DNA from 3 places in the Enterobacter sp. MGH 24 genome. Region 3 is predicted to be linked to each of the others. Evidence: predicted binding sites of a transcription regulator. Region 3 holds the regulator's gene; each other region holds the start of a gene.
The links. The regulator PurR, encoded in region 3, represses purine synthesis genes. The targets are predictions, from matches to a motif close to CANGCAAACGTTTGCNTG.
Positions count from the first base shown of each region.

Region 1: a site for PurR is predicted at 7,766-7,783, ahead of purM (phosphoribosylformylglycinamidine cyclo-ligase). Genes of this name have one in related genera too.
Region 2: a site for PurR is predicted at 1,503-1,520, ahead of cvpA (colicin V production protein). Genes of this name have one in related genera too.

Region 1 is NZ_KI535657.1:101,088-111,625, reverse strand. Features, by position in the region: gene L370_RS21195 (EAL domain-containing protein) at 1-2,215, shown strand, start outside; gene ppx (exopolyphosphatase) at 2,220-3,758, opposite strand; gene ppk1 (polyphosphate kinase 1) at 3,762-5,822, opposite strand; gene purN (phosphoribosylglycinamide formyltransferase) at 6,030-6,671, opposite strand; gene purM (phosphoribosylformylglycinamidine cyclo-ligase) at 6,668-7,705, opposite strand; gene L370_RS21220 (6-phospho-beta-glucosidase) at 7,972-9,402, shown strand; gene upp (uracil phosphoribosyltransferase) at 9,619-10,245, shown strand; gene uraA (uracil permease) at 10,329-10,538, shown strand, end outside.
Region 2 is NZ_KI535657.1:4,690,336-4,700,873, forward strand. Features, by position in the region: gene purF (amidophosphoribosyltransferase) at 1-925, opposite strand, end outside; gene cvpA (colicin V production protein) at 959-1,447, opposite strand; gene dedD (cell division protein DedD) at 1,613-2,299, opposite strand; gene folC (bifunctional tetrahydrofolate synthase/dihydrofolate synthase) at 2,289-3,557, opposite strand; gene accD (acetyl-CoA carboxylase, carboxyltransferase subunit beta) at 3,628-4,533, opposite strand; gene L370_RS00180 (DedA family protein) at 4,688-5,347, opposite strand; gene truA (tRNA pseudouridine(38-40) synthase TruA) at 5,376-6,188, opposite strand; gene L370_RS00170 (aspartate-semialdehyde dehydrogenase) at 6,188-7,201, opposite strand; gene pdxB (4-phosphoerythronate dehydrogenase PdxB) at 7,269-8,405, opposite strand; gene flk (flagella biosynthesis regulator Flk) at 8,519-9,523, shown strand; gene L370_RS00155 (MFS transporter) at 9,614-10,538, opposite strand, start outside.
Region 3 is NZ_KI535657.1:3,419,654-3,430,191, forward strand. Features, by position in the region: gene L370_RS05850 (riboflavin synthase) at 15-659, shown strand; gene cfa (cyclopropane fatty acyl phospholipid synthase) at 690-1,838, opposite strand; gene punC (purine nucleoside transporter PunC) at 2,137-3,336, opposite strand; gene punR (DNA-binding transcriptional activator PunR) at 3,451-4,362, shown strand; gene purR (HTH-type transcriptional repressor PurR) at 4,381-5,406, opposite strand; gene L370_RS23475 (cytochrome bd-I oxidase subunit CydH) at 5,704-5,793, shown strand; gene L370_RS05820 (MFS transporter) at 5,958-7,124, shown strand; gene sodB (superoxide dismutase [Fe]) at 7,163-7,744, opposite strand; gene L370_RS05810 (C40 family peptidase) at 7,867-8,640, opposite strand; gene grxD (monothiol glutaredoxin 4) at 8,979-9,326, shown strand; gene rnt (ribonuclease T) at 9,404-10,063, opposite strand; gene gloA (lactoylglutathione lyase) at 10,159-10,538, opposite strand, start outside.

The DNA.
Region 1 (10,538 bases), 3.3 Mb from region 3:
AAATGAAAACCGCTGGTGGGCATTGCCGCTTATTTTGCCTGTGGTTTTACTTCCCGCGCTGAGCATTGCGAATACCTTCACGCAACTGGGCGATGGTATTGTGGCACTCTATTATTTACCCCTCTCATTTTTGCTTTCGCTGATGATGTTCTTTGGGCTGGAAGCGCTGCCCGGGATCGTATTGTCGCTGTTTATCCGTTATTACCCCTCGGTCGGCATGTTCGAAACGGTCGCCGGCGTGCTCCATTTTATCGTCCCTTTAGTGCTCAGCTGGGGCGGCTACCGGGTGTTTGCACCCAGACGGAACATGACGGCTTACGGCGACGTCCGTCTGATGGCGCAGCGCATCTTCTGGCAGGCCTTCTGTCCCGCGACGCTGTTTCTGGTGCTGTTTCAGTTCGCGGTCTATCTGGGCGTGTATGAGAGCCGGCAGAGCCTGGCGGGATTAAACCCTCTTAATATTCGCACGCTCATCAACTATCAGACGCTGCTGGTCAGCGGGCTGACGGGCGTGCCGCTGAGCTATCTGCTGATCCGCCTGATTCGTCATCCGCGCTATCTCAAAAGCCTCATCTCGCAGATCCGTTCCCAGATAGACAAAAAGGTGACGATCGTTGAGTTTCTGGTGTGGGCTATCGCGCTTGGCGGGCTGCTTTCGCTGCTGCTGCTCCCGATGAATGAAAACAGCTCCATTTTCACCACTAACTACACCCTGTCGCTGCTGATGCCGGTGATGCTCTGGGGCGCGATGCGCTTTGGCTATAAGCTGGTGTCGCTGATCTGGATACCGGTGCTGCTGGTGTCTATTCACTATTTTTACCGCTATATCCCGGTGAACCAAGGGTATGACATTCAGCTGGCGATCACCTCTTCCAGTTACCTGGTCTTCTCGTTTGTGGTGATTTATATGTCGATGCTGGCGACTCGCCAGCGCGCGGTGAACAAACGCTCCCGCAGGCTGGCGCTACTCGACCCGGTCGTCCATATGCCTAACCTGCGGGCGCTGTCGCGCGAACTGGCGAAAAGCCCGTGGTCGGCGCTGTGCCTGCTGCGCATTCCGGAACTGGAAATTCTGGGCCGAAATTACGGCGTGCTGCTGCGCATTCAGTACAAACAGCAGCTGGCGCAGTGGGTGAATGGCACGCTCCAGCCCAATGAGCAGGTCTATCACCTGACCGGGTATGACCTGGCGGTCCGGCTCAACGCGGAATCGCACCAGCAGCGGATTGAGGCCCTGGACGAGCACATTAAACAGTTCCGCTTTGTCTGGGACGGCATGCCGCTGCAGCCGCAGGTGGGCGTGAGCTATTGCTATGTCCGGTCCCCGGTAAACCATCTTTATCTGGTGCTGGGTGAACTGGGTGTGGTTGCCGATCTGTCGCTCTCCTCCAACCATCCGGAAAATCTTCAGCAGCGTGGGGCCGTCCATTTGCAGCGCAGCCTGAAGGATAAAGTTGCGATGATGAGCCGCCTGCAAAAGGCGCTCGATAACGACGAATTCACCCTGCTGGTTCAACCCGTTCGCGGCCTGCGTGGCGATCGCTATCACGAAGTCCTGCTGCGGATGCCGGATGTCAACGGGCTATTGATTTCCCCCGACCAATTCCTGCCCGTCGCGCAGGAGTTTGGCCTCTCCTCGCGGGTAGATTTGTGGGTGCTGGAGCATACCCTGCGCTTCCTTGCCGCGCATCGCGAACGGCTGCCCGGCCAGCGCTTTGCCATTAATCTTGCCCCGTCGACCGTGTGTCGGGTGCAGTTCCCGCTTGAGGTGAGTCGCCTGCTGGCGAAATACGCCATTGAGCCGTGGCAGCTGATTTTTGAGGTGACGGAGTGCAGCACCTTCGGCAGCGGGGAGCAGGCGCTACATATTCTCCAGCAGCTGCAGAAAATGGGGGTACGCATTGCAATTGATGATTTTGGTACCGGGTATGCGAGCTATGCGCGGCTGAAAAGCGTGGATGCCGATATTCTCAAGATTGACGGCAGCTTTATCCGCAATATCGTCAACAACAGCCTGGATTATCAGATCGTGGCGTCTATCTGCCATCTGGCGCGCATGAAGAAGATGCTGGTTGTGGCTGAGTACGTCGAGACGGAAGAGATACGTAGCGCGGTTCACGCGCTAGGCATCGATTATGTGCAGGGCTATCTGATTGGCAGGCCGGAACCGCTTGAGTCACTGCTGGAAGCTGAGGCGTCCACCGCGGACGCCTGAGCCGTTATGCGGCGACGTCGGCGCTCTCTTCTTCGATTTTGAGCAGCCAGCCGGTGACTGCTTCCCAGTACTGCTGCTCTTTTTCCAGGTCCAGCAGGACCAGCGCGTTCTGGCTGAACCAGTCGTGCGGGAAGCTCAGCGTCCAGTGATGATCGTCGGTTTTCAGCTTCAGCGTAGGCGGCGTGGTGGTAGCCTGGCGCTGGTTATTGAGCAGCACGCCCAGACGCAGCAGCTGAATAAGCGGCAGGAACTGCTTCTTCTTGAACAGCGTGAAGCGCGGCAGGTCGTCGAGCTTGATGGCTTTGCGGTGATAACGCACCAGGGTCGCCATCATGGTTTGCTGCTCCTGGTTGAAGCCGGGCAGATCGCTGTTTTGCAGAATGTAGGCCGAGTGGCGATGCATTCCGCTGTGGTTGATGTTCAGCCCCACCTCGTGCAGCATCGCGGCCCATTTTAACAGCGCGGCGAGCTGCGGGTGCGCAAGCTTCGGATTCTGTTCTTCCCACTGTTCGTACATCTGCACCGTGGTTTCCAGCACGCGCTTCGCCTGTTCACGGTCGATGTTGTACTGGTTGGCGAGGCTTTGCGCGGTGCGGCTGCGAATATCCTGATGGCGGAAGCGGCCTTCCATCTCATACAGCACGCCTTCACGCAGCGCGCCGTCGGAGAGACGCAGCTCCTTAATCGCCAGCGCATCAAATACGCCGCACAGGATAGCAAGACCCGGTACGAAGACTGATTTCCGCTCTTCGGACAGGCCCGGCAGGCTCAGGGCGTCGAAGCTTTTATGCTTCAGCACCTCTTCGGTGAGCAGAGCCAGGCGTTCAGGGGTAATAATCCCGTCTTTTTCACCCATCGCCAGCAGCACTTCATGCGCGGCTTTAATCGAGCCGGATGCGCCCAGCGCCACGTTCCAGCCCTGGATACGGTACTGCCACGCCAGGTTTTCCAGCTTCTGGACAGCCGCCATACGTGCACGCTGGAAGTTCTCGCGGGTGATGGTGCCGCCCGGGAAATACATCTGCGCGAAGCTGACGCAGCCCATACGGCGGCTTTCCACCAGGCGCGGCTCAAAGTCTTCACCGATCACCAGCTCCGTTGAGCCGCCGCCGATATCAATAACCAGCTTGCGCCCTTTTTCCGGCTGGGTGTGCTCAACGCCCATGAAAATCAGACGCGCTTCCTCGTTGCCGGAGATGATCTCAATCGGGTAGGGGATCACTTTTTCGGCCCGCTTGAGGAACTCCGGGGCGTTCAGCGCCTGGCGCAGGGTGTGGGTGCCCACGATGCACACGCTGGAGGGCGAGAAGCCCTGCAGGCGTTCCGCAAACAGCGACAGGCAGTTTAACCCGCGCTCCATTGCCTCTTCGCTGAGCATGCTGCGTTCATCCAGGCCATCCGCCAGGTGCACGCGCTGCTTCAGACGACCGATGATCTGCAGCGCGCCATCCACCTCACGGGCGATGACCATGTGGAAACTGTTAGAGCCAAGATCGACCGCGGCGAATTCCTGCGGGCGTGGGGTCTTATCATTTATCGGCATAGGTTAATCGGGTTGCTCGAGTGATTTGATATAGTCGTAAATCGCCAGTTGCGACCGCACTTTGCGGCGGTTGCCGCGCGGTACATAGCGGTTACTGAGTTCTTTGTCGATATAGCGTGCTTTCACGGTATCGCTGAACAGAATCTCGATGATGTCGAGGATCTGCTGCTTCAGACGCGGATCCAGCAGCGGTGCCGCGACTTCAATTCGGTAGTCAATATTGCGCGTCATCCAGTCTGCCGATGAGAGATAGACCTGTTTATCACCCGCATTATCAAAAATATAGATCCGATCGTGTTCCAGGTAACGGTCAACAATGCTGATCACGCGAATATTGTCGCTGATGCCTTCCAGTTCCGGGATCAGCGAGCACATGCCGCGGATCAGCAGATTAACCGGCACGCCAGAGCTGGACGCCGCGTACAGCCTGTCCACCAGCCCTTTGTCGACCAGGTTATTAAGCTTCAGCGTGATGCCTGACGACAGCCCTTTCTGGGCATTGGCGATCTCTTTATCGATCATATCGTACAGCAGGCGGCGCGAGTTCTGCGGCGAGACCAGCAGATAGTCGAAGCTCACCGGACGGTACGGGTTTTCGATAAAGTTAAAGACCCGGCGCACTTCGTTCGTGATGCGGGCATCGGCGGTCAGCAGCGAGTAGTCGGTATAAATGCGCGCCGTTTTCTCGTTAAAATTCCCGGTACCGATGTGGGCATAACGCACCACGTCGTCGCCCTCTTTACGGGAGATCAGGAACAGCTTGGCGTGAATTTTCAGCCCCGGCGCAGAGAAGATGACGTGCACACCCGCTTCCGTCAGACGGCGCGCCCAGTGAATATTCGCCTCTTCGTCGAAGCGCGCCTGCAGCTCAACCACCACGGTGACTTTTTTGGCGTTGTGCGCGGCGTGGATCATCGCGTCGATGATGCGGGAATCTTTTGCCACGCGGTAGATGTTGATTTTGATCGCCAGCACGCTCGGGTCGAACGAGGCCTGGCGCAGCAGTTCCAGCACGTGCTCGAACGTGTGGTACGGATAGTAGAGCAGCACATCGCGTTCGCGGATGGCGTCGAATCCGTTGCGGAATTTATCGAACCACAGATGGCGCAGGCGCGGCAGCGGCTTGTTCACCAGATTGGCTTTGCCGACGTTCGGGAAGCCAATAAAGTCTTTAAAGTTGTGGTAACGACCACCCGGCACGATGGAGTCATAGCGCGAAATGGTCAGTTTCTCGCGCAGCATCTCTACCATGGCGTCCGGCATATCGCGCTGATAAACAAAGCGCACCGGCTCGGCCGTCAGGCGCTGTTTCAGGCTGGACGACATCAGCTCCATCAGGCTGGCTTCCATCTCGTGCACCAGGTCATATTCGGCGTCACGGGTCATCTTCATCGAGTAGGCGTTTAACGCATCGTAATCGAAGAAGCCTTTGAAGATGTCGTCCAGACAGTAGCGCAGGATGTTGTCCAGCAGAATCATCGGCTTGCGTCTGCGCGGGGTTTCCGGCGGCAGGTTCACAAAGCGCGGCACCTTGTCGGACGGGATCTCCAGCAGCGCGTAACGGATGGAATCACCGCGAATAATTTCCACCGCCAGGTAGGTGTAATCATCCTTCAGGAACTGAACCAGATCGGTTTCGCGGTTGATCAGAATCGGGGTAATGTGCTGGCGCAGGTAGTGTTTGAAGTAGTGGCGCAGCCAGTTTTGTTGGTTAACGGAAAGCTGGCGTTCGTTAATCAGGAAGATTTGATTGCGCGCCATCTCCAGCAGCAGTTCGTTATACAGGCCGTCAAATTCCTGATCGGCTTTCAGCACGCGGGACTGGATTTTGCCCAGCAGATGCCGCGAGTGCGAGTTTAAGCCCTGTTCTTCGCTGATGATGATGCGTCTTTTCAGCTCGGCAAAGCGAACCTTGTAGAACTCATCCAGGTTGTTGGAATAAATGCCCAAAAAACGCATGCGCTCGATCAGCGGGTTACTTTTGTCTGCCGCTTCCTGGAGTACACGTTCGTTAAATGCTAACCAGCTTAGCTCTTTCTCGATATATAACTTTTCCTGACCCATTACAGCTCACACTCCAGTTCAATCACAGGACGTGGTAAATCCGTCTCGTCCTTATTATGGCGAGCATTTCCACGATATGTCCAACAGTGCCAGAAAAGTATGACAGTTATTTTTTTTATTGGGGATTTTAGAAGGTTGGAGAAGGGGATATCGGGTAATGCAATGTACAGGTCGGGTAAGCGCAGCAGCGCCACCCGACATAGCAAACTACTCTTCCGCCGCATGACCCTGCGGGGGTAACTTCACGCCGTCCAGCCAGGCTGCGCCATCGCGCATCTCGAGACGCCCGTCTACAAACCAGCTGACCACCAGCGGGTAAATGGCGTGTTCCTGGGTCTGCACGCGTTCGGTCACGTCGTCTTCGCTGTCGCCGTCAAAGACCGGGACTTTGGCCTGCAGGATCACCGGACCGCCGTCCAGCTCGTCGGTAACGAAATGCACGGAGGTGCCGTGCTCTTCATCGCCGTTTTCCAGAACCTGACGATGGGTGTGCAGGCCGGGATATTTCGGCAGCAGGGAAGGGTGAATATTCAGCAGACGTCCGGCGAAGTGTTCGACGAAGGCCGGGCTCAGAATACGCATATAGCCCGCCAGCACGACCACGTCCGGTGCGTAGGCGTCAATCTCATGCACCAGTTCGCGGTCAAAGGCTTCACGCCCGGCGAACTGGCTGGCTTCCAGCGCGTGCGCAGGAATGTTTGCTTCCCGCGCGCGCTCAAGGCCGAACGCGTCGGCCTTGTTGCTGAAAACTGCCCGAATGGTGCCATTGATTTTCTTCTGTTTGCAGGCGTCTATGATGGCCTGCAAATTGCTTCCGTTGCCGGAAATGAGCACCACGATGTTTTTCATTCAATGACCACACGCTGTTCGGAATCGGAGGCTTTAATCGTACCGATTTTCCACGCGTTTTCACCTTTTTCAGTCAGCAGCTTAACCGCTTTATCCGCTTCGCTTGCCGGCAGGGCGATAACCATGCCCACGCCGCAGTTAAAGGTGCGGTACATTTCGTGAGAGCTCACGTTGCCTGCGGTCTGCAGCCAGTTAAAGACGGCTGGCCACTGCCATGAGGATTCGTCGATCACCGCCTGGGTGTTGTCCGGCAGGACGCGCGGGATGTTTTCCCAGAAGCCGCCGCCGGTCAGGTGAGCGATAGCGTGAACGTCGACGTTCTCGATAAGCTCAAGCACGTTTTTCACGTAGATGCGGGTTGGGGCCAGCAGATGGTCAGCCAGCGGTTTACCGTCGAGTTCGGTCGTCAGCGGGTCACAGCCGCTCACTTCGAGAATTTTACGCACCAGGGAGTAGCCGTTGGAGTGCGGGCCGCTGGAGGCCAGTGCGATCAGCACATCGCCATCGGCCACTTTGCTGCCGTCGATAATTTCTGATTTTTCTACTACGCCGACGCAGAAGCCCGCGACGTCATAATCTTCGCCGTGATACATGCCCGGCATTTCCGCGGTTTCACCACCGACCAGCGCACAGCCGGACTGCAGGCAGCCTTCGGCGATGCCGTTGATCACGCTGGCAGCGGTATCCACGTCCAGTTTGCCGGTTGCGTAGTAATCGAGGAAGAACAGCGGCTCTGCGCCCTGAACCACCAGGTCATTCACGCACATCGCGACCAGATCGATACCGATCGTGTCGTGACGCTTTAAATCCATCGCCAGGCGCAGTTTAGTGCCTACACCGTCAGTTCCCGAGACCAGAACAGGTTCACGATATTTTTGCGGCAGCGCGCACAGTGCGCCGAAGCCACCCAGACCACCCATCACTTCCGGGCGGCGGGTTTTTTTCACCACACCTTTGATTCGGTCAACCAGCGCATTACCTGCGTCAATATCAACACCGGCATCTTTGTAGCTGAGAGAAGTTTTGTTGGTCACGGCTTAAATCCCCACGCGATTGCATAGCTAGTAAGAAAAATCGGCGCAATTCTAACAGTCCAGGCAAACGTTTGCGAGCCTATTCTGGACGTGGGGATCTTTTTTTCTGTGTACCTCGTGAATGCAGCCAAACTTGACTCTGTTCACGAAAATGAAACCGGTTTCTGAGAACTGCTTGCAACGGTTATTCCCTTTGCACATCATCGAACTGAAACCGGTTTCTGTAATTGTTTTTGCAGAAAATAACGCAGAATGAGGGAAAGCGAATGTCAGGATTTAAAGCAGATTTTCTGTGGGGCGGGGCCGTTGCGGCGCATCAGCTGGAAGGCGGCTGGAAAGAGGGCGGCAAGGGCGTGAGCGTGGCCGACGTGATGACCGCGGGCGCGCACGGCGTGCCGCGTGAAATCACCAACGGCGTGCTGGACGGGAAAAATTACCCTAACCATGAAGCCATCGATTTCTACCACCGCTATAAAGAAGACATCAAACTCTTTGCCGAGATGGGGTTCAAGTGCTTCCGCACCTCTATCGCCTGGACGCGGATCTTCCCGAAAGGGGACGAGCTTGAGCCTAACGAGGCTGGCCTGAAATTCTATGACGATCTGTTCGACGAGTGCCTGAAGTACGGCATCGAACCGGTGATCACGCTTTCTCACTTCGAGATGCCTTTCCATCTGGTCACCGAATACGGCGGCTGGCGTAACCGTAAGCTGATCGACTTCTTCGTTCGTTTTGCAAAAGTGGTGTTCCAGCGCTATCAGCATAAAGTGAAGTACTGGATGACCTTTAACGAGATCAACAACCAGGCCAACTTCCACGAAGACTTTGCCCCGTTCACCAACTCCGGGCTGAAGTACGCGCCGGGTGAAGACCGCGAGCCGGTGATGTTCCAGGCGGCGCACTATGAGTTGGTGGCCAGCGCCCTGGCGGTGAAGGCGGGGCGGGAGATTAACCCGTCGCTGCAGATCGGCTGCATGATTGCCATGTGTCCTATCTATCCGCTGACCTGCGCGCCGGACGATATGATGATGGCGATGAACGCCATGCACCGCCGCTACTGGTTCACCGACGTGCACGTGCGCGGCAGGTACCCGCAGCATCTGCTCAACTACTTCGAACGTCGCGGCTTCGCGCTGGATATTACCGAAGAAGATAAAGCGGCGCTGACGCAGGGCTGCGTAGACTACATCGGGTTCAGCTACTATATGTCCTTCGCCACCAAGGCGACGGCGGACAACCCGCAGCTGGATTACGACGAAAGCAAGAGCCTGGTCTCCAACCCGTACGTGCAGAAATCCGACTGGGGCTGGCAGATTGACCCGGTGGGTTTGCGCTACTCCCTCAACTGGTTCTGGGATCACTACCAGCTGCCGCTGTTCATCGTTGAGAACGGCTTTGGCGCGATCGACGTGCAGGAGAGCGACGGCACCGTGAACGACCAGTACCGTATTGACTACCTGGCCGCCCACATTCGCGAGATGAAAAAAGCGGTGGTGGAAGACGGCGTGGATCTGATGGGCTACACCCCGTGGGGCTGTATCGACCTGGTGTCTGCCGGTACGGGCGAAATGAAAAAACGCTACGGCTTTATCTTTGTCGATAAAGATAATGAAGGGAACGGCACGCTGAACCGCAGTAAGAAGAAATCGTTCGACTGGTATAAGCAGGTGATTGCGAGCAACGGCGAGCAGCTATAATTGCCCGGTGGCGCTGCGCTTACCGGGCCTACGGGACGTGTAGGCCGGGTAAGCGTTAGCGCCACCCGGCAGAACCCCGCACCCAAGCCGGAGCCCAACCTCCGGCTTTTTTGTTTTTGATTGATGTACGTCAAGCAACATGGGTATGGCCTAATCCGAAAAAAGCGGTATAATCCCGCGATTTTTTTGCGGACGCCACCTCAGAGGAGAAAGAGAATGAAGATTGTGGAAGTGAAACACCCACTCGTTAAACACAAGTTGGGCCTGATGCGTGAGCATGACATCAGCACGAAGCGTTTTCGCGAACTGGCATCTGAAGTCGGCAGCCTGCTGACCTACGAAGCGACCTCTGATCTGGAAACAGAAAAAGTCACCATCGAAGGCTGGAACGGCCCGGTGCAGGTTGAGCAGATCAAAGGTAAGAAAATTACCGTGGTGCCAATCCTGCGTGCCGGTCTCGGCATGATGGAAGGCGTGCTGGAGCACGTGCCAAGCGCGCGTATCAGCGTGGTCGGGATCTACCGTAACGAAGAAACCCTTGAGCCAGTTCCTTACTTCCAGAAGCTGGTGTCTAACATCGACGAGCGTATGGCGCTGGTGGTTGACCCAATGCTCGCGACCGGTGGTTCTATGATCGCGACCATCGACCTGCTGAAAAACGCGGGCTGTAACAGCATTAAGGTGCTGGTACTGGTTGCCGCTCCGGAAGGGATCGCGGCGCTGGAAAAAGCGCACCCGGACGTTGAGCTGTATACCGCCTCTATCGACCAGGGCCTGAACGAGCACGGGTACATCATCCCGGGGCTCGGCGATGCCGGCGATAAGATCTTTGGTACGAAATAATCGAATAACGATAAATAAGCCGACTTTGATAGTCGGCTTTTTTTTGAATAAAACACCAACAATACTACACAGAGGAAAACACTATGACACGCCGTGCTATCGGGGTGAGTGAAAGACCGCCGCTTTTACAGACTATCCCGCTTAGTTTGCAGCACCTGTTCGCTATGTTTGGCGCAACCGTGCTGGTGCCAATCCTGTTCCACATTAACCCAGCCACCGTGCTGCTGTTCAACGGCATTGGTACGCTGCTGTACCTCTTTATCTGTAAAGGCAAAATCCCGGCGTATCTAGGG
Region 2 (10,538 bases), 1.3 Mb from region 3:
TATCGCAGGAGGTTTCCGGGATAGGAATAACCACGTCGATATCGAGATCGTCCCACTCGCGGGCAATCTTCTCGCCAAGCTTGGTGCCCATGTTGACGCGCGCGCTGTAGACGGAAATCTTGTCGATGAAGGAATCCGGGCGGGCAAAGTAAACGTATTCAAACAGGCACGGGTTGCTGACCGGGTTATCGGCACACTGACGGGTAAACAGCTGGCCCTTCTCGGTAATATAGACCGCTTCGCCCGGCGCAACGTCACGCAGGAACTCAAAGCCCAGGGTATCCAGCGCCACGCTTTCAGAGGCAACCATATATTCGGTACGGCCATCACCGAGGTCGCGTTTGCCGAGCACCAGGGGACGAATGCCGTTTGGATCGCGGAAGGCCACCATGCCGTGACCGATGATCATCGCTACGCAGGCGTACGCGCCGCGGATCTGGCGGTTTGTCGCGGCAATGGCAGCAAAGATGTTGTCTGCTTCCAGCGGGTAGTGACGGAAGTTATCCAGCTCGCTGGCGAACACATTGAGCAGGATTTCAGAATCAGAGGTGGTGTTAATGTGGCGACGTTTCTCTTCGAACAGCTTTTTACGCAGTTCATGCGCGTTGGTCAGGTTGCCGTTATGAGCAAGGGTGATGCCATACGGTGAGTTGACGTAGAAAGGCTGTGCCTCAGAGGCGCTGGAACTGCCAGCAGTAGGATAACGAACGTGACCGATCCCCATATTACCTTGCAGACGCTGCATATGGCGGGCTTCAAACACATCGTTTACCAGGCCATTCGCCTTGCGTAAACGGAAGCAGTTGTTTGCATCAATGGTGATGATACCCGCAGCATCCTGCCCACGGTGCTGAAGCACCGTTAACGCGTCATAAATCGACTGGTTTACCGGCATGAAACCGGCGATACCGACAATACCGCACATTCGTCTTTTCCTCGTTAAGCCACATCTCAGGGTTTATGCCCTGGGCAAAAAACTCGACGAGCTTTGCAGATAGTCAAAGAACCATCTGATGATGAAGCTGAACTCTGGAATGAGCTGCGATTTCTGCCAGTCTTCGCTTTTGGAGAACCCGGTGAAGGTATCCAGGAAGAACAGGATCGCGGCCACAATCAGCACGCCTCGTAATGCCCCGAAACAGATCCCGAGCACCCTGTCCGTTCCTGACAGACCGGTTTTCTCGACCAGCTGACCTATCACGTAATTCACGATAGCGCCGACAATCAGCGTCGCGATAAACAGCACCGCGATGGCGATTCCATTTCGGACCAGTTCATCTTCAAAGCCCGTGAACCAGACAGACAGGTAAGTGTAGTAATGACTGGCGACAAAGAAAGCACAACCCCAAGTCACCAGCGATAACGCTTCACGAACAAAGCCACGGATCAGGCTAACCAGACAGGAAAAACCAATCACCGCAATGATGGCGTAATCAATCCAGACCATATGTGTCCCACGATTTAACGCCCTGTCATCCAGTTCGGGGCGAATTCTAACAGAAAAAGAAAACGTTTGCGTAGGGATTTCCTTCCCGCGCGTAAATAAAAAAGGCGCTGAAAAAATGTTCAACGCCGTGGCTTATCGCCTCTCTCTTTAAGGAGCAGGTCGTACTTAGTTCGCGCTGTAGCCCATCACCACACCGCTCAGGCCGGAGATCTGCTTCAGCTCACCGAGCGAACCTTTAAGCTTGTCTTTGGACGCTTCTGGCCCCACGAGGATACGGGTAATTTTACCCTGCACCGGCGTGGAAGGTGAAGTGTAAACACGATATCCCGCACTGCGCAATTTGCTCACGACCTCGTTGACCTTATCGGCGTTTTTCAGTGCACCGAGCTGCACAACGTAAGCTTTTCCGGTCGGTGCCGCGTCTTGTTTTGCCGGCGGAGGGGTTTCTGACGCCGCAGCCAGCTGCTCTGCGGCTTTATCCCGCTGCGGTTTCGGCTGCGGCTTCTCAACCGGCTTCGGTTTTTCAACAGGTTTAGGCTGCTCTATCGGCACCGGATCGATATCGCTGCTGCTCGCTGCCGCCAGACGAGACGGGTCGAGCGACGGTGCGGCGGCATCGCCTGCACGCACCTCTTCTGCCGCCCCTTCCGGCGGCTGAGCAGGCAGCGCCTGCGTCGCCGCTGGCAGCATATCCGGCTCATCGCGGTCACCCGGTTTAGGGACCAGCGGAATAGCGGCAAACTCATCCTGATAATGCTTTTTCTGCCCGTCGAGCAGACCCGGGAGAATAATCACCCCGAGCGCGACAAGCACAATGGTTCCTGTTAAACGGTTCTGAAACTTACTCGCCACCGGTTCTCCCCGCGTCCATCACTTCCATGACATGTGCCACCGTGTGGAATGAACCACACACCAGCACGGTATCTTCTGGTTTAGCATCCGCCATCGCGGCATGCCAGGCCTGAGCCACGCTACTGTAGATTGCGCCTTTGCCGAGATGTTCCATCAGCTGCTCAGCCGTCGCACCGCGCGGCCCCTCCAGAGGAGCACAATACCAGCTATCGACCGCACTCTCCATGCAGGCCAGCGTCCCGCCGATATCTTTATCATGAAGCATACCGATAACCGCCAGCACGCGCCCGGTTTTTGGTAACGATTTGAGACGTTCCGCGAGATACGCCGCTGCATGCGGGTTATGCGCCACGTCCAGAATCAGGCGCGGTGACTCGCTGACAATCTGGAAACGCCCGGGCAGAATTGCGCTCTGAATACCGTCGCGGATAGCCTGCTCGCTGACCGCTAATCCGCTGGCGCGCAGTGCCGCCAGCGCGGTGGCCGCGTTCGGCTGCGGCACCTGCGGCAGCGGCAGGTTGTCCAGCACGCCCTGCGCATCGCTGAAGCGCCAGCCGTTATCCTGAACCTCATACTGCCAGTCAACGCCGCGGCGCAGCAGACGCGCGCCCTTCTCGTTTGCCACGTCAGCAATGGTGTGCGGCATGTCCGGCTCGCCGACCACGGCGGGTTTATTCGCCCGGAAAATACCCGCCTTCTCGCGGCCAATGCTTTCACGATCCGGTCCCAGCCAGTCGATATGGTCCAGCGCGATGCTGGTGACCACCGCCACGTCCGCATCCACCATATTGGTCGCATCAAGACGTCCGCCGAGGCCGACCTCAAGGATCACCACATCCAGCTGCGCCTGTTTGAAAAGCCACAGCGCCGACAGGGTGCCGTATTCAAAATAGGTTAATGAGATCTCACCGCGCGCGGCTTCAATTTCCGCGAACGACGCCGTATGCGCCGATTCCGGCAGCTCGCTGTTCTGTACGCGAACGCGCTCGGTGTAGCGGACCAGGTGCGGAGAGCTGTACACGCCAACTTTGTAACCCGCGGCCATCAGGACAGATTCCAGCGTGCGGCAGGTCGTACCTTTACCGTTAGTGCCCGCGACGGTAAACACGAAAGGTGCCGGTTTGAGCACATCAAGACGCGCGGCGACCTGGCTTACGCGCTCAAGCCCCATATCGATGGTTTTACTGTGCAGGTTTTCCAGATAAGAAAGCCACGCGGCCAGGGGCGACGTGGCTTGGGGAATGCTTTTATTTTCCATAATGCCCGGTTGTCATTAACAGATTAGAAAGCAAAAGGGCAGCGCCAATCGGCCCTGCCCTTTTCAGTTATCAGGCCTCGGGTTCCTGATCCGGTACCACCACGCCTTCGCGCGGCTCATCCGGGTTCGGCGCTGGCAGATTCATCAGCTTCGCCAGGATGCTCGCCAGCTTCAGGCGCATTTCCGGACGGCGGACGATCATATCGATAGCGCCTTTCTCAATGAGGAACTCACTGCGCTGGAAGCCCGGCGGCAGCTTTTCACGAACGGTCTGCTCGATAACGCGCGGACCCGCAAAGCCGATCAGGGCTTTAGGCTCAGCGATGTTCAGGTCGCCCAGCATCGCGAAGCTCGCGGAGACGCCGCCCATGGTTGGGTCGGTCAGCACGGAGATGTACGGAAGACCGCGCTCCTGCATTTTCGCCAGCGCAGCAGAGGTTTTCGCCATCTGCATCAGCGACATCAGCGCTTCCTGCATACGCGCACCGCCGGAGGCAGAGAAGCAGATCAGCGGACAGTTGTCTTCCAGCGCCTGCTCAACGGCACGCACGAAGCGCGCACCGACCACGGAGCCCATTGAGCCGCCCATAAAGGCGAACTCAAACGCAGCGGCAACAACCGGCATCTCATGCAGGGTGCCTTTCATGACGATCAGCGCGTCTTTCTCGCCGGTCTCTTTCTGTGCAGAGGCCAGACGATCTTTGTATTTTTTGGAATCGCGGAACTTCAGCACGTCTTTTGGCTCGAGTTCGCTACCCAGCTCTACCAGAGAGCCTTCGTCCAGCAGGCTATGCAGGCGGTTGCGCGCCGACATACGCATATGGTGGTCACATTTCGGACACACCTCAAGGTTGCGCTCCAGCTCTGCGCGATACAGAACCTGACCGCAGCTATCACACTTCGTCCATACCCCTTCAGGAATGCTCGCTTTGCGCGTTGGGGTAATGTTGCTTTTAATTCGTTCAATCCAGCTCATTGATAACCTTTCTGCCTGAACCTGGTCGTATGCCAGTTTTGCTATAAGAGGCGAATAATGCCATTTTTGCCTCCAACAGACCATGAATGTTGCACATTAAAACATAACAGCCCGAAACTTTGGATAAAAAAGTGGTCGAACCGCCAGCGTGCATTTACTTCGCTTGTTTTGCCGCCGCACGTTTGTGACGAATGATTTCGATAACGCCCGGCAGTACGGAAAGCACAATAATCGCTACAATCAGTAACTTAAGGTTTTCCTGAACGATCGGAAGATCGCCAAACAGGTAGCCTGCGTAGGTGAACAGCAGTACCCACAGCAGCGCGCCAATCACGTTGTATGCCGCAAAATGACGATAGGACATATGCCCCATTCCCGCCACAAACGGTGCAAATGTGCGCACAATAGGCACAAAGCGCGCAAGGATAATGGTTTTTCCGCCATGGCGTTCATAAAACGCATGGGTTTTATCTAAATAGCTGCGACGGAAAATTTTCGAATCCGGATTGCTGAACAGCCGCTCACCAAACACCCGTCCAATCGTATAGTTGACCGCATCCCCGACAATGGCGGCAATCACCATCAGCACAACCATAAGATGCACGTTCAGATCGTTAGTGGGTAACGCCGATAGCGCGCCGGCAACGAACAGCAGTGAATCCCCTGGCAGGAATGGGGTAACGACCAGCCCGGTTTCACAAAACAGAATAAGAAACAGAATGGCATAAACCCAGACGCCATACTGCGCGACCAGCTCCGCCAGGTGAACATCAATATGCAGGATGAAATCAATCAAAAAACGAATTACGTCCATATTGTCTAAACCCTAATTGCACCTTTGTTTAGTCCGCTAAAAATAGCGGACCCATTGGCGGTTTCGGCAGGTCAAACCGATCCGGATAGTCAACCGAGACCAGATACAATCCTTCCGCTTTCGCCGTGGCTGCCGCAAGCGTTCTGTCCTTCGCTGCCAGCAGGTCTGCAATCCAGCTCTCCGGCTGGTGTCCGGCACCCACTTCCATCAGGCTGCCCACAATATTCCTAACCATATGATGTACAAAGGCATTGGCTTTGATATCCACCACCACATACGCGCCAAAACGGCTGACGTTTATGTGCATGACGTTGCGCCACGGCGTGCGGGACTGACACTGCACCGCACGAAACGACGTAAAGTCATTTTCACCAATCAGACACTGCGCCGCGCGATGCATGCGTTCAGCATCAAGCGGTTCATAAAAATGCGTGACGCCCTGGCTCAACACCGCCGGACGCAGGCGCTGATTGTAGATGACATAACGGTAGCGGCGCGCCGTGGCGCTGAAGCGCGCGTGAAAATCATCCGGCACAGCTTTTACCCAACGCACCGCAATGTCACCAGGCAAATTCGCATTTACACCCAGGGTCCAGGCAGCATCCTTACGCACGGCGGTGGTTTCAAAGTGAACCACCTGCCCCGTACCGTGAACACCCGCGTCCGTACGTCCTGCGCACAGGACGTTAATCGGCTCGTTTGCCACCTGAGAGAGCGCTTTTTCCAGCTTTTCCTGGACGCTGCGCACCTCGTTCTGACGCTGCCAGCCATAATATTTACTGCCATCGTACTCAATTCCGAGGGCAATTCTATGGACCGGCTTTTGTTCCACGTCTGACATCAGTACAGGTACTCCTGCACCAGTTTTTCAGCGATCTTGACCGCCATCAGCGCGCCGCCGAAGCGAACGTTATCGGCAACGGACCAGAACTGAACCTGCTCCGGCATACCGTAATCGTTGCGCACGCAGCCAACGGAAAGATGCGCGCTGCCGGTGGCATCGCCCACCTGGGTCGGGAACTCGCTCTCTTCAGAGAGCACGATGTCTTCACCGCGGCCAAACGCATCGCGCGCCTCTTCTGCCGCCAGCGGACGCAGCGCTTCAAAACCTACCATCTGCGCGTGGCCGTAGAAGACCGGAGACTGTACGACGTTCGCGGAGATCATCAGGCCATCGTCCTGCAGAATTTTGCGCACTTCATCGACGATACGACGCTCTTCGCGCACGGAGCCCTCGCGGTCCGGCAGCAGCGGCAGCATGTTGAACGCCAGCTGGCGGCCAAAGAAATCATCTTCATCAATCGGGATACCGTTCAGCAGCTTCGCGCTCTGCCCGGCCAGCGCGTCAACCGCCTTTTTGCCGTTCGCGGACGCGGACAGCAGGCTGGTGACGGTAATGCGCGACAGGCCGCCGTCGTCGATCAGCGGTTTCAGGGCGGTCAGCAGCTGGCTGGTCAGGCTGTTCGGCACCGCAATGACGTTACGGTTGCGGTAGTCAGCCAGCACAAAGGGGTTCACGTCCGGCACCACCAGCGGCACGTCCGGCTCCATTGAGAACAGGCCGCTCAGGTCGATCACCAGGCAGCCTGCGTTGGTCGCCTCTTCAACGTACGCAGCAGTCGCTTCAGCGCCCGCGGCGAAAAATGCCAGCTGCGCCTGCGTCCAGTCGAACGCGGCCGCGTCCTGCACCATAACGGATTTACTGTTAAAACGCAGATGCTCACCTGCGCTGTCGGTACGCGCCAGCGCAAAGATGTCGCCCACCGGGAACTGACGCTCAGCAAGGGTTTCGAGCAGGGCTTCGCCCACGGCACCCGTGGCACCTAAAATGGCAATGTTCCAGCCTTCAGACATGGTGGTTTACTCCAGAAATAAAAAAGCGTCCCTGTCGGAGTATCCGACAGGGAGCATTAAGAAGACATTAATGCGCCGGGTGATGAACGGCGTTAAACCCAAGTTTATGCAGCAGCATCGCCGCCGAAGCGTCGTCGCACATCACATACAGGGAAGACCACTCGCGGCGCTCAACGTAGTTCTTGCGCAGCTTATCAAACTCACCCGGGATCCCCGCCGCTTTACGCAGCAGCGCATCATCGCGGCGCACATCATACACCAAATGCACCAGCCTTTTCAGCGTTGCCTGATCGAGCGGGCCATGCAGGGTAATGCGGCCAAATTCAGGCGCGGGAAGTAAGGTATCCAGCGCTACCTGCTGCGGATGGCCAATAAAGGCGCTGTAGGCCTCGAAGACCTGCGTCGTGCCGCGCGCTTTCCCCTCGAGGGTGTAACCGGCGATGTGCGCGGTGCCCACGTCGACCTTATTGAGAAGCTCAACGTTGAGATCCGGCTCCGGCTCCCAGACGTCCAGCACCACGCTGAGGTCTTGTCCTTCATTCAGACACGCCAGCAGCGCGGCGTTATCCACGACCGGGCCCCGGCAGGCATTTATCAGAATAGTGCCAGGCTTCAGACGACGGATCAGCGCGTCATCAGCAAGATGCAGCGTCTTATACGGCCCCTCTTTAAACAGCGGCGTGTGGAACGTCAGCACGTCGCACTGTTCAACCAGCTCGTCCAGCGGGCGGAAATCGCCGTCATCGCCGTTGTCTTTGCGCGGCGGATCGCACAGCAACGTGCGGATCCCTAAGGCTTCAAGGCGCTTTTGCAGGCGCCCGCCGACGTTACCCACGCCGACAATCCCCACGGTGCGGTCCTTCAGCGCAAAACCGTCGCGCTCGGCCAGCATCAGCAGCGAGGAGAAAACGTATTCCACGACGGCAATAGCGTTACAGCCCGGTGCGGCGGAAAAACCGATTCCGGCCTGCTTCAGCCATTGATCATCCACATGATCGGTCCCTGCCGTTGCGGTTCCGACAAACTTAATCGCTTTACCGGCGAGCAACGCCTCATTTACTTTGGTCACCGAGCGCACCATCAGCGCGTCTGCGTCATCCAGTTCGTTGACCGGGATCGGGCGACCAGGGACAGCCTTAACATTACCCAGGCGGCTAAACAGCTCACGGGCATAAGGCATATTTTCATCAACGAGGATTTTCACGTCTGAGTACCTGTTTGAGAGGAAGAAAACCTGCCAAGTGTGCCATAATCTGGCCGCCAGGCATATACGTATGCCGGGTTTACGCTGAGTTTTGACTTTAAGGATTTTTGACGATGCAGCCTATTTCAGGTACGCCGCCACGCCCTCCGGGTGAAGGCCCTGTCACGCCAAACGTTGCCGGTGAACAACCGCTATCCACGCAACAGCGCACCGTGCTGGAGCGACTGATCACGCGCCTGATTGCGCTAACTTCGCAGCAAAACGCGGAAGTCTGGGCCGGGGTGAAGCATGATTTAGGCGTGAGGAACGACGCACCGCTGCAGTCGCGCCATTTCCCTGCCGCCGAGCAAAACCTGAACCAGCGTATTACTACCGCGCAGCAGAACCACACCACGCGTCAGATTGTCGCGCAGCTGACCGAGCTGCTGGGCCAGGGAAATAACCGCCAGGCGGTGAGTGATTTTATCCGTCAGCAGTACGGCCAGACCGCCCTGGGCCAGCTGACGCCAGACCAGCTGAAAACCGTGCTGACGCTGCTGCAGAACAACGAGCTGTCTATTCCGCAGCCTCAGGTGCGCCCGGCGACCGAGCGTCCGCTGCTGCCTGCCGAGCACAACACGCTCAAGCAGATGGTGACAAAACTGGCTGCGGCCACCGGCGAACCGACGAAGCTTATCTGGCAATCCATGCTGGAGCTGTCCGGCGTGAAGGCGGGTGAGCTGATCCCGGCCAAACAGTTTACGCATCTGGCGACCTGGCTCCAGGCGCGCCAGACGCTCAGCACCCAGAATGCCCCTACCCTGCATACCGTCCAGGCGGCACTCAAACAGCCGCTTGAGCCGCACGAGTTCGACGTAATTCGGGATTACGCCCAGCAAAACTGGCAGGTCACGCCGCAAACGGTCCTGACCACCGCGCAGGTGCAGGATCTGCTCAATCAAATCTTTGTTCGTCGCGCCGAGCGCGAAGGCGGCGTGCCGGAGGTGAGAAACATTCAGCCAATCTACAGCCCGCTGTTTGCGCCGGTCGTCGAGACGTTCAGAACGCTCTCGGCGCGTCCAGGGTTAATGTTTATTGCGCTAGTGATTGCACTGGCGGTTTTCTGGCTGGTTGCCTGAGGTTTTGCCCGGTGGCGCTACGCTGACCGGGCCTACAACGGCTCGAACCGTAGGCCGGGTAAGGCACAGCCGCCACCCGGCAACAACGGCTCAAGTCCTGCGAAACGCCACCAGCGTCACCACGATCCCAACCACCGCAGAAACCGCACCGGCCAGGAAGACGGACGGATAACCAAACGAGGTGGCTAACACTCCGGCCAGCGGTCCGGTGACCCCGTATGAGATATCCTGAAACGCCGCGTAGCCTCCTAGCGCCGTCCCGCGCACCTGCGGGGCCACGCGCTTCACCACTTCAACGCCCAGCGCCGGGAAGATCAGTGAACAGCCGCAGCCGGTTAGCGCCGCGCCAAGCAGCGCAACGGATGCCACGGGTGCATTCCACAGCAGCAGCAGACCGATGGCCTCAATCACCAGCGACGCCACCGCCACCTTCACCCCGCCAAAGCGATCCGGCATCCAGCCGAAGAAGACGCGCATCAGCACAAACGCGCCGCCAAACGCGGTAAGCGTAAAACCGGCCATCGCCCAGCCGCGGCTCATAAAATAGAGCGAGACAAAGGTACCAATCACCGCGAAGCCTACACCCTGCAGCGCCAGCCCGAGACCCGGCTGCCAGATTTGCCCCACCACGCTCCACAGGGAAGGACGCTCGCCTTTGTGCGCGGGCACCTTACGCACCGAGCCGTTGAACGCCCATGCCACCAGCGGCAGCACCATGGTAGTGGCAGCCAGCGCCGCAAATCCAAACTGGCTATTAATCAGCAGCCCAAGCGGTGCGCCTGCGGCCAGCGCGCCATAGATGGCCATACCGTTCCAGGACATCACCTTGCCAGAACGTGCCGGGCCCACCAGGCCCATTCCCCAGGTCAGGGTGCCGGTCAGCAGCTGGCTTTCACCAAATCCAAGGATTAAACGGCCCAGCACCAGCAGCGTAAATTTATACGCGGCGTCTACCGGCAGGAGAGCCGCCAGCAGCCATGCGCCGCCCGCCAGCCCACAGGCAAACATCCCCTGT
Region 3 (10,538 bases):
CAGGAGTTGTAAGCATGTTTACTGGCATTGTGCAGGGCACCGCCAAAGTGGTGTCCATTGATGAAAAACCTAATTTCCGTACTCACGTAGTTGAGCTGCCGGAATATATGCTTGAGGGCATTGAAACCGGTGCGTCAATTGCCCATAACGGCTGCTGCCTGACCGTTACCGAGATTAACGGCAACCAGATTAGCTTTGATTTAATGAAAGAGACGCTGCGCATCACCAACCTGGGCGAGCTGGCGGTGGGAGATACCGTCAACGTTGAGCGGGCGGCCAAGTTCAGCGATGAGATTGGCGGCCACCTGATGTCCGGGCACATTATGACCACCGCTGAAGTGGCAAAAATCGTGACCTCGGAAAATAACCGTCAAATCTGGTTTAAAATGCAGGATCCCTCATTAATGAAATACATCCTCTATAAAGGATTTATTGGCATTGATGGGATTAGCCTGACGGTGGGGGAAGTAACGCCAACGCGTTTTTGCGTGCATTTAATTCCCGAAACGCTGCAGCGCACCACGCTGGGTGCGAAAAAACTGGGGCATCGCGTGAATATCGAAATCGATCCGCAAACCCAGGCGGTGGTGGATACGGTTGAGCGCGTGCTGGCCGCAAAAGAAGCCGCAATAATAAAGACCGCCGCAGAAGAAGAATAAAAAATAACCCCGGGCTTCCGGGGTTATTTTTTAGCGTGCGACACGGAGTCCGTGTTCAATCCCACGGCTGAAGACCACCTGCCAGAGCTGAATATCCCGTGCGCGAAACGCTCCCGCGCAGGCATTCAGATAATAGCTAAACATCCGCCTGAATCGTTCAGAATAGTTGTCCGCAATCTCAGGCCAGGTCTCCTGGAAACGCGCATGCCATGCCATCAACGTGGTGTCGTAATCCGCGCCAAAGTTATGCCAGTCTTCCATCACGAAATGGGGTTCACTGGCGTTGGCAATCTGGCGGACGGACGGTAAACAGCCATTCGGAAAGATGTATTTGTTGATCCACGGATCGACGTTATTGTCGGTCCGCTTAGAGCCGATGGTGTGCAGCAGGAAGATGCCGTCCGGTTTCAGATTACGATCCACCACCTCAAAATAGGTAGCGTAGTTTTTCGGCCCGACGTGCTCGAACATGCCGACGGAAACGATCCGGTCAAACTGTTCGTTCAGGTCACGGTAATCCTGCAGCCGGATATCGACATCAAGGCCCTGGCAGCGCTCCCGCGCCATTTTTTGCTGTTCCGCTGAAATTGTCACGCCGACGACGCTGACGCCGTAGTGCTTCGCCATAAAATACGCCAGCCCGCCCCAGCCACAGCCGATATCCAGCACGCGCATACCGGGCTGCAGCTGCAGCTTCTCGCTAATCAGACGCAGCTTAGCCTGCTGAGCCTCTTCAAGCGTCGAGGCCTCTTTCCAGTAGGCGCAGGAGTATTGCATGAAAGGGTCCAGCATACGGCTGAACAGGTCATTGCCAAGATCGTAGTGTTCTTTGCCAACGATCCACGCGCGTTTTTTACTTTGCAGATTGAACAGTCGGGCAGAGGCGACACGCAGGGTGTCTTTCAGATTGCGAGGGAGTTGATTTTCAAGACCGGCACGCAGCACGCTGGCGAAAAAGGTATCCAGACGTTCGCACTCCCACCAGCCGTCCATATAGCTTTCTCCCAGGCCTAACGATCCCTCCCGCAGCACGCGTTTAAAAAAGTCGGGATGTTTAACCTGAGGATCGGATGGTGATGATCCATTGATAGTGATGCCTGCTCGACCTAACAGTTCACTGACGATCCGGGACCAGTTATCGTCCGGAACGCTGACTTCTTCTATACACGATGAACTCATAGCTTCTCCATCACCCTACTGTGATCAGAACCTTAAAACAGCGTAGACGCTTTTTTTGGTTTGTGAGAAATCTCACGGTAAATACCGCGAGGCTAATATCCGACGTAGAACAGAGGAAGGGAGATAACCCTTGCCGAAATGCCTTCCATGGTAAAACGGGAGCGCTCCGGCTCCCGTTAACACTTAATATTTATCGTATTTAATCGAACCAAATTTAGTATAGGCCTCAAAATTTGGTGATTCAATAGAAAATTCTTAGCAACCTAATCACTGAAAATTAACATGATTTCCGGCGCGATTATGCATGTGACGTTTCAGCCTGAGCGCGGTTAGCCTGCTCACGCTGCGCGGAGGCCTGCATGCGATAGCCCATCACCGCCAGCGCAACGGTCACCAGCATCACGCTGGTGGTGGTCAGGAGCGGCGTAGCAATCAGCGCAGAGACCACCAGACTTGCCAGGAAGCACAGCCCCAGCTGCAGGGTGTTCTGCAGCGCGGCGGCGCGGCCCGTCGCCTGCGGGAAGGGGCGCAGCGCCTGGGCCACAACAATCGGGTAAATCGCCCCGTTCGCGACGGCCATCACGCAGAATGGGATCAAAATTTCGGCCAGACCGGCACCCGGAATAAAGCCAACGGCCCAGGTCCCAATGACGCTCAGCGCATACAGCACCAGCAGCCATGGCAGCATCTGCTGACCTTCCCACTTTTGCAGCGCCGCGCGACAGCCGTACCCGCCCACCAGGAACGCAATGGTCTGCGGAACATAGCTCAGGCCGATGGCTGCCGGGCTGTAGCCCATATCATGCAGAATGAACGGCGAGCCGGTGAGCCACGCGAAGAAGCTTGCCGAGCAGGCGGCATAGATCAGGACATTACCGCGATACGCTGTGGTGCTGAGCAGGGAAGTGAAGGTAATCGGCTTCGCGTCAGCATGGGCTTCTTTTTTATGCGCGGGCTTGAGGGCGAACGCCGGCAGCATCAGTACCAGGGTAATGGCAAACAGCGTGGCGAAGATGGCCTGCCAGTCGAAATGCGCGAGGATCCAGCTGCCCAGCAGAGGGGCGAGGGCTGGTGAGAGACCTACCAGCGGCATAATGGTGGCGAAAATACGGTTAGTGCGGTTAGCCGGGTAATAGTCGGTGACCAGCGCCTGCCAGGTCACGGCCGCGGCACAGACGCCCACGGCCTGAATAAAACGCAGCACCAGCAGCCAGGTGGCATCACGTACCCATAACATCCCCAGGCAGCCCACGGCAAAAATGGCCAGGCCCAGCAGCAGTACCGGTTTACGACCAAAGCGATCCGAGAGCGGTCCCCAGAGCAGCTGTGCGAAAGCAAAACCGGCGAGGAACAAACTCAGGCTGGCGCTGATAGCGGCAGCGGGGGTTTGCAGATCTTCCTGCATGGCGGCAAACGCCGGCAGGTACATATCGGTGGCCAAAAAGCCCAGCACGCTTAAGCCGCCGAGCCAGACTAAAAAACCGTTCCTGGGTTGCATTATTTTATTCTCCTGAGGAGGCAGGTATACATTGGCGCTGAGTGTAGGGAGTGCAAAGCCGCTTGTGAAACGCTAATATTTGGCGGGTGCATTCAAATTTTTTGCAGGCAGAAAATGTGGTCAGATTATTCTCTTGAAGTGGTCGATGCTGTCGCGCGTAACGGCAGCTTTAGTGGTGCAGCGCAGGAGCTGCACCGCGTCCCTTCGGCAATCAGCTACACGGTGCGTCAGCTGGAGGAGTGGCTGGCGGTTCCGCTGTTTGAACGGCGGCATCGTGATGTGGAATTAACGCCCGCAGGCGCGTGGTTTTTGAAGGAAGGGCGTTCTGTTATCAAAAAAATGCAGATCACCCGCGAACAGTGTCAGCAGATCGCTAACGGCTGGCGGGGACATCTTTCCATCGCGGTGGATAACATCGTTAAGCCGGAACGCACCCGGCAGATGATCGTCGACTTCTATCGTCATTTCTCTGACGTCGAACTGCGGGTTTCGCAGGAGGTGTTCAACGGCGTCTGGGATGCGCTGGCGGACGGCAGGGCAGAGATGGCGATCGGGGCCACGCAGGCGATCCCGGTCGGGGGACGTTACGCCTTTCGCGATATGGGAATGCTGAGCTGGAAGTGCGTGGTGGCAAGCGATCATCCGCTGGCGGCGATGGAAGGGCCGCTGAGCGATGACACGCTGCGCAACTGGCCGTCGCTGGTGCTGGAGGATACGTCCCGTTCATTGCCCAAGCGTATCACCTGGCTTCTGGACAACCAGCGGCGGGTGGTGGCCCCTGACTGGGAATCGTCGGCAACGTGCCTCAGTGCCGGGCTGTGCGTCGCGATGGTGCCCGTTCATTTTGCGCGTCCGCGCATCGATACCGGAGAATGGGTTGAACTGACGCTGGATAATCCGTTCCCGGATGCGGCCTGCTGCCTCACCTGGCAGCAAAATGATGTCTCGCCTGCGATGGCCTGGCTGCTGGATTATCTGGGAGACAGCGAAACGCTGAACCGGGAATGGTTACGGGGGCCAGCATAGCTGGCCCCCGTAAAGCGATTAACGACGGTAGTCGCGGAACGGACCATCCGCAACGGAACGGCGTTCGATAAGACGCGGGTGAACTTCAATGGACTGCGACTCTTCACGCTTGTTGACGATCCTGTCCATCAGCATATTGAAGGCCGTTTCGCCCAGCGAATCTTTCGGCTGGTGAATGGTGGTCAATGCTGGCGTGAAGAAACGCGCGTTACGCACGTTGTCATACCCGATCACGGAAATATCCTGCGGGACGCGCAGGCCCAGCTCGTCGGCGGCGCAGAGCGCGCCCATTGCCATGATGTCACCTCCGCAGAACACGGCGGTTGGACGGTGCGGCTGGGAGACAATCTGCTGCATCGCGCGGTATCCCGACTCCGGCTCAAAGTCGCCCTGCACAATCCAGTTTTCCGGCACGTTGATCAGCGCTTCTTCCATCGCTTTCATAAAACCAGCCAGACGGCCCGCGCCGGTGTTGCGCTCCAGCGGACCGGGGATCACGCCAATCTCTCGGTGACCGCGTTCGATCAGATAACGACCGGCCATATAGCCGCCTTCAAAGGCGTTGTCGATAACTGAATCGGTGAAGTCAGCGCGTGCTTCGCCCCAGTCCATCACTACCATCGGAATATGGCGATACTCTTCCAGCATGGACAGCACGGACTCCGGATACTCGGAACACATTACCAGCAGGCCATCAACGCGCTTTTGCGCCATCATTGACAGGTAGGCGCGCTGTTTTTCAATGCTGTTCCACGCGTTGCCCAGAATCAGGGTATAGCCTTTCTGGAAGCAGTTTTTCTCAACCGCTTCAATGATCTCGGCAAAATAGGCCGCTTCACTGCTGGTCGCCAGCAATCCAATGGACTTGGTGTGATTAACCTTGAGGCTACGCGCAACCGCACTTGGCGAATAGTGCAGCTCTTTGATTGCTGCCCAGACGGCATTGCGCGTCTCTTCCGCCACAAAGCGGGTTTTGTTAATTACATGTGATACGGTTGTAGTGGAAACGTTTGCGCGTTTTGCTACGTCTTTAATTGTTGCCATTAAATGTCACTCCAGACCATATCCTAAGCTCCTGAAAAACCTGAAGGTAAACGTTTGCCTTCTCTCACCCTTATCTCGCAATCTTGAATTGCGGCACGCCGGGAAAACGACACGGGACGTCAGGAGGGGGTCAATGGCCGGTACGCTAATAAATTTAGCGTGGAATTTTGTCCTATCTTGATGAAAAGGGGAAGAGGTAAAGTGGTTATCAGTATAAATCCAGGAAGATTTTTGATGTAATCTGTGCAAAAATGAGCAAGCTCACTTTTCGTGGGGGGATTAAAAGGAGAAAAATTGATGAGTACCGATCTGAAGTTTTCGTTGTTCACCACCATTGTTGTGCTGGCTCTGATTGTCGCGGCCGGTCTGACGGCTGCGCTGCACTGATTTACGCGGAGGGAGAGCCTTCTCCCCCCCGACTCCCCCGGATTGTTACTTCTCTGGCAAAAATCTTTTGCCATTTTGTTAACTTCTCATTTTTTGTGATTGATGTCATGCTTTCCACTTCTTTGTTCTGTGTCACCACATGACACGGCATCCGGAGTTGACGCATGAAAATCAATTTTCCCCTGCTGGCCCTGGCGATTGGCGCTTTTGGGATTGGCACCACTGAATTCTCCCCGATGGGGTTACTGCCTGTTATAGCCCGGGGCGTAGATGTCTCTATCCCTGCGGCAGGGATGTTAATTAGCGCCTATGCTATCGGCGTGATGGTCGGGGCGCCGCTGATGACGCTTCTGCTTTCGCACCGCGCGCGACGCAGTGCGCTGATTTTCCTGATGGCGATCTTCACCCTGGGCAACGTGCTTTCGGCCATTGCGCCGGACTACACCACATTGATGCTGTCCCGTATTCTGACCAGCCTTAACCACGGCGCGTTCTTTGGGCTGGGGTCGGTCGTGGCTGCCAGCGTGGTGCCAAAACATAAGCAGGCGAGCGCCGTGGCAACCATGTTTATGGGGCTAACGATTGCCAACATCGGCGGGGTCCCTGCGGCAACCTGGCTGGGAGAAGCGATCGGGTGGCGTATGTCCTTCCTGGCGACCGCCGGGCTGGGCGTGATTGCGATGGTAGCGCTGTTCTTCTCTCTGCCGAAAGGCAGCGCCGGAGAACGTCCGGAAGTGCGTAAAGAGCTGGCGGTGCTGATGCGCCCGCAGGTGCTTTCCGCGCTGCTTACCACCGTTCTCGGGGCAGGGGCGATGTTTACTCTCTACACCTACATTTCACCGGTATTGCATGACATCACCCACGCAACGCCTCTCTTTGTGACCGCGATGCTGGTGCTGATTGGCGTGGGCTTCTCGATTGGCAACTATCTCGGCGGGAAATTTGCCGACCGTTCCGTGAGCGGGACGCTGAAGGGCTTCTTAACCCTGCTGATTGTCATCATGGTTGCCATTCCGTGGCTGGCGCGTAATGAGTTCGGGGCCGCGATTGCGATGGTCGTCTGGGGTGCCGCGACCTTTGCCGTGGTGCCGCCATTGCAGATGCGCGTGATGCGCGTCGCGCATGAAGCGCCGGGACTTTCATCTTCCGTGAATATCGGTGCGTTTAACCTGGGTAATGCCCTGGGCGCCGCGGCCGGTGGGGCCGTGATTTCCGGTGGTCTGGGATACAGCTTTGTGCCGGTGATGGGGGCGATTATTGCCGCGCTCGGCCTGCTGCTGGTGATGATGTCGGGTCGTAAACAGCCTGAAGCAGCCTGCGCTGCGGAATAAACCAAAAACGCAGAAGGGCGAACCCTTCTGCGTGTCTCTTACGCGGCGAAGTTCTTCGCGACAAAGTCCCAGTTAACCAGTGCCCAGAAGTGCTCCAGGTAGTTCGGGCGCGCGTTGCGGTAATCAATGTAGTAAGCGTGTTCCCACACGTCCACGGTCATCAGCGGCTTAGCGCTGGTGGTCAGCGGGGTGCCCGCGTTAGAAGTGGACACGATAGCCAGTTTGCCATCCGCCTCTTTCACCAGCCACGTCCAGCCAGAACCGAAGTTCTTGATGGCGGCATCGGTAAATTTCGCTTTGAAATCTGCGAAGCTGCCAAATGCGGCGTTGATAGCGGTAGCCAGTTCACCGGCAGGTTCACCGCCGGCATTCGGTGCCAGGCAGTGCCAGTAGAAGGTGTGGTTCCACACCTGAGCGGCGTTGTTAAAGACGCCACCCTCAGAGCTGCGGACGATCTCTTCCAGCGTTTTGCCTTCGAAATCGGTGCCCTTGATCAGGTTGTTCAGGTTGGTGACGTACGTCTGGTGATGCTTGCCGTAATGATATTCCAGGGTTTCCGCAGAAATGTGCGGTGCCAGGGCGTCTTTTGCATACGGTAGTGCAGGTAATTCGAACGACATTGCTTCTCTCCTTATTGTATTTTGCGTTGCCAATAACCACACAGACAACATGGACAGGATAGCAAATTGAAAGGGTATGCAAAAGAGGAACTTACCCCGCCACGGATGTGGCAGGGCAGGGGTTAGCGAATGGTTTTCGGCGTCATCACGCGACGCGCGCCGACGTAGTGGCGTACCCAGTAGTCTTCGCTGAGAGAGGTGATCTGAATATCCTGGCCGCTACGCGGTGACTGGATGAATTTCCCGTTGCCGACATAGACGCCGACGTGGTCAGCCGTGCCGCGACCCTGAGTGCGGAAGAATACCAGATCGCCGTTTTCAAGCTCACCGCGGTCAACCGGTGAGGCATCGCGCAGGTGGTACATCTCATTGGCGGTGCGAGGAATGCGGAATTTGACCAGATCTTTATAGGCGTAATAGACGAGGCCGCTGCAGTCAAACCCGGTTCGCGGCGAGCTGCCCCCCCAGTGATAAGGTTTGCCAATCTGCCCCATCAGCTTGTTCATCGCGGTTTTTTGCGCTTTCTGTACACGCACTTTATGCACTTCCGCTATTTTCGTGACCTTCGTGCATTTCGCCTTGTGGCCTTTACGCGTGATGCATTTTTCAGTAACGAGGTTAGCGGCGGTTTGCGAAGCTTTACTTTTAGCGGAGTGGGCAGTGCGGGAAGGTTTTGTTTTCGTCTTGCTGGAAGCGGTCTGTTTCGTCTGAGCCGGTGTTTTTTTCTTGTCGTTCTTAGCGGTGGTTTTTTTCTTACGTTCTGTGGCTTTCACCAGATGGTTTTTTTGTACAGCAGAATGCCGCGCCTGCTGAGAGGCGTCTGCCACTGGCGTGAAAGTGAGTGAAGTAAACAGTAAAGCACAGAGCGTGATCGAGATTTTATTTATCCGCGCCACTGGGCAGTCCCCTGATAAATGCAGGTCATCAATAATACCCGCGTGTGATTTACAAAGCCCGTCGATTCTAATCTATAAAAACCCAGAAAGTTAATAGCATTTTTCAATCTACAATCCTGTTTCGTTAGCAAGTGCAAAAAAATTCATCGTTCTGTCGCACATTTGCCCACTCCCTAAGCAAAACCCTGACCGCCGCAGGGGTAAACACCATTTGCAATGCAACTTTCCGTGACTCGGGGTAGAATGTATAAACGTGACAAAAATGTTATTTTCCGATGCCAGTCTGACCCGCTACAATGTCAGACGAATGCCGTAACAGAAGTTAAAGGAAGCAAGACATGAGCACCACTATTGAAAAAATCCAGCGCCAGATCGCTGAAAACCCGATTCTGCTGTATATGAAAGGTTCTCCGAAGCTGCCAAGCTGCGGCTTCTCCGCACAAGCGGTTCAGGCGCTGTCAGCCTGTGGTGAGCGTTTTGCTTACGTTGATATCCTGCAGAACCCGGACATCCGCGCTGAGCTGCCTAAGTACGCTAACTGGCCGACTTTCCCGCAGCTGTGGGTTGACGGTGAACTGGTTGGCGGCTGCGATATCCTTATTGAAATGTATCAGCGCGGCGAACTGCAGCAGCTGATCAAAGAGACGGCGGCGAAGTACAAAACTGAAGAGCCGGACGCAGAGTAATTTTCTGCGCAAATAAAAAAGCGACCCGCTTAGTGTGGTCGCTTTTTTTTTGCCGGGTGGCGCTGCGCTTACCCGGCCTACGATTGGCGATCGGCTTCATCACCCATCGGCAGCGGCCAGCCGCCCAGACGCTTCCACCGGTTGACGATCTCACAGAACAGCTCTGCGGTGCGCTCGGTGTCGTATAAAGCGGAGTGCGCCTGCGTGCCGTCAAACTCAATTCCTGCGGTGATACAGGCCTTTGATAACACCGTTTGTCCCAGGGCCAGGCCGCTCAGTGCGGCGGTGTCGAAGGTCACAAAAGGATGGAAGGGGTTGCGTTTAAGCGCGGCGCGCTCGGCGGCGGCCATGGTAAAGCTGTGATCGAAAGTGGCGTTATGGGCCACCATGATGGCGCGGCTGCAGTTACTCTCTTTCATGCCTTTACGCACCATTTTAAAAATGGCGTGCAGCGCATCATATTCACTGACTGCACCACGCAGCGGGTTATGCGGATCGATACCGTTAAACGCCAGCGCTTCCGGCTGTAAGTTTGCCCCTTCAAAAGGTTCAACGTGGAAATGCAGCGTGGTGTCCGGTGTAAGCCAGCCCTGTTCATCCATCTTCAGCGTGATGGCGGCAATTTCAAGCAGCGCATCGGTTTTAGCGTTAAATCCGGCTGTTTCTACGTCTATAACAACGGGATAAAAACCACGAAAACGGTCGCACAGACCGCTAAATTGAGCGTTATCGGACATCAGGGTCTCTTACAAGGGGAAAAAGCAGAGCGCATTATGGCAAATTTTGGAGGGTGATGCAGTAAAACTACGGGCGCATGTTGCGCCCTGAGGGATCAGTTGCCCAGACCGCGACCCGCGTCTTTGGCTTCAATCAGCTCGATTTTGTAACCGTCCGGATCTTCCACGAACGCAATCACGGTGGTGCCGCCTTTTACCGGGCCCGCTTCGCGCGTAACGTTACCGCCGTTGCTGCGAATGCGCTCACACGCTTCAGCCGCGTTGTCCACTTCCAGCGCGATGTGGCCGTAGGCGGTGCCCAGCTCATAGCTGTCTACGCCCCAGTTGTAGGTCAGTTCGATCACCGCTTCATCCGTTTCAGGGCCGTAACCCACGAACGCCAGCGAGTATTTGTATTCCGGGTTTTCGCTGGTGCGCAGCAGCGTCATGCCCAGTACGTTAGTGTAGAAATCAATGGAACGTTGCAGATCGCCAA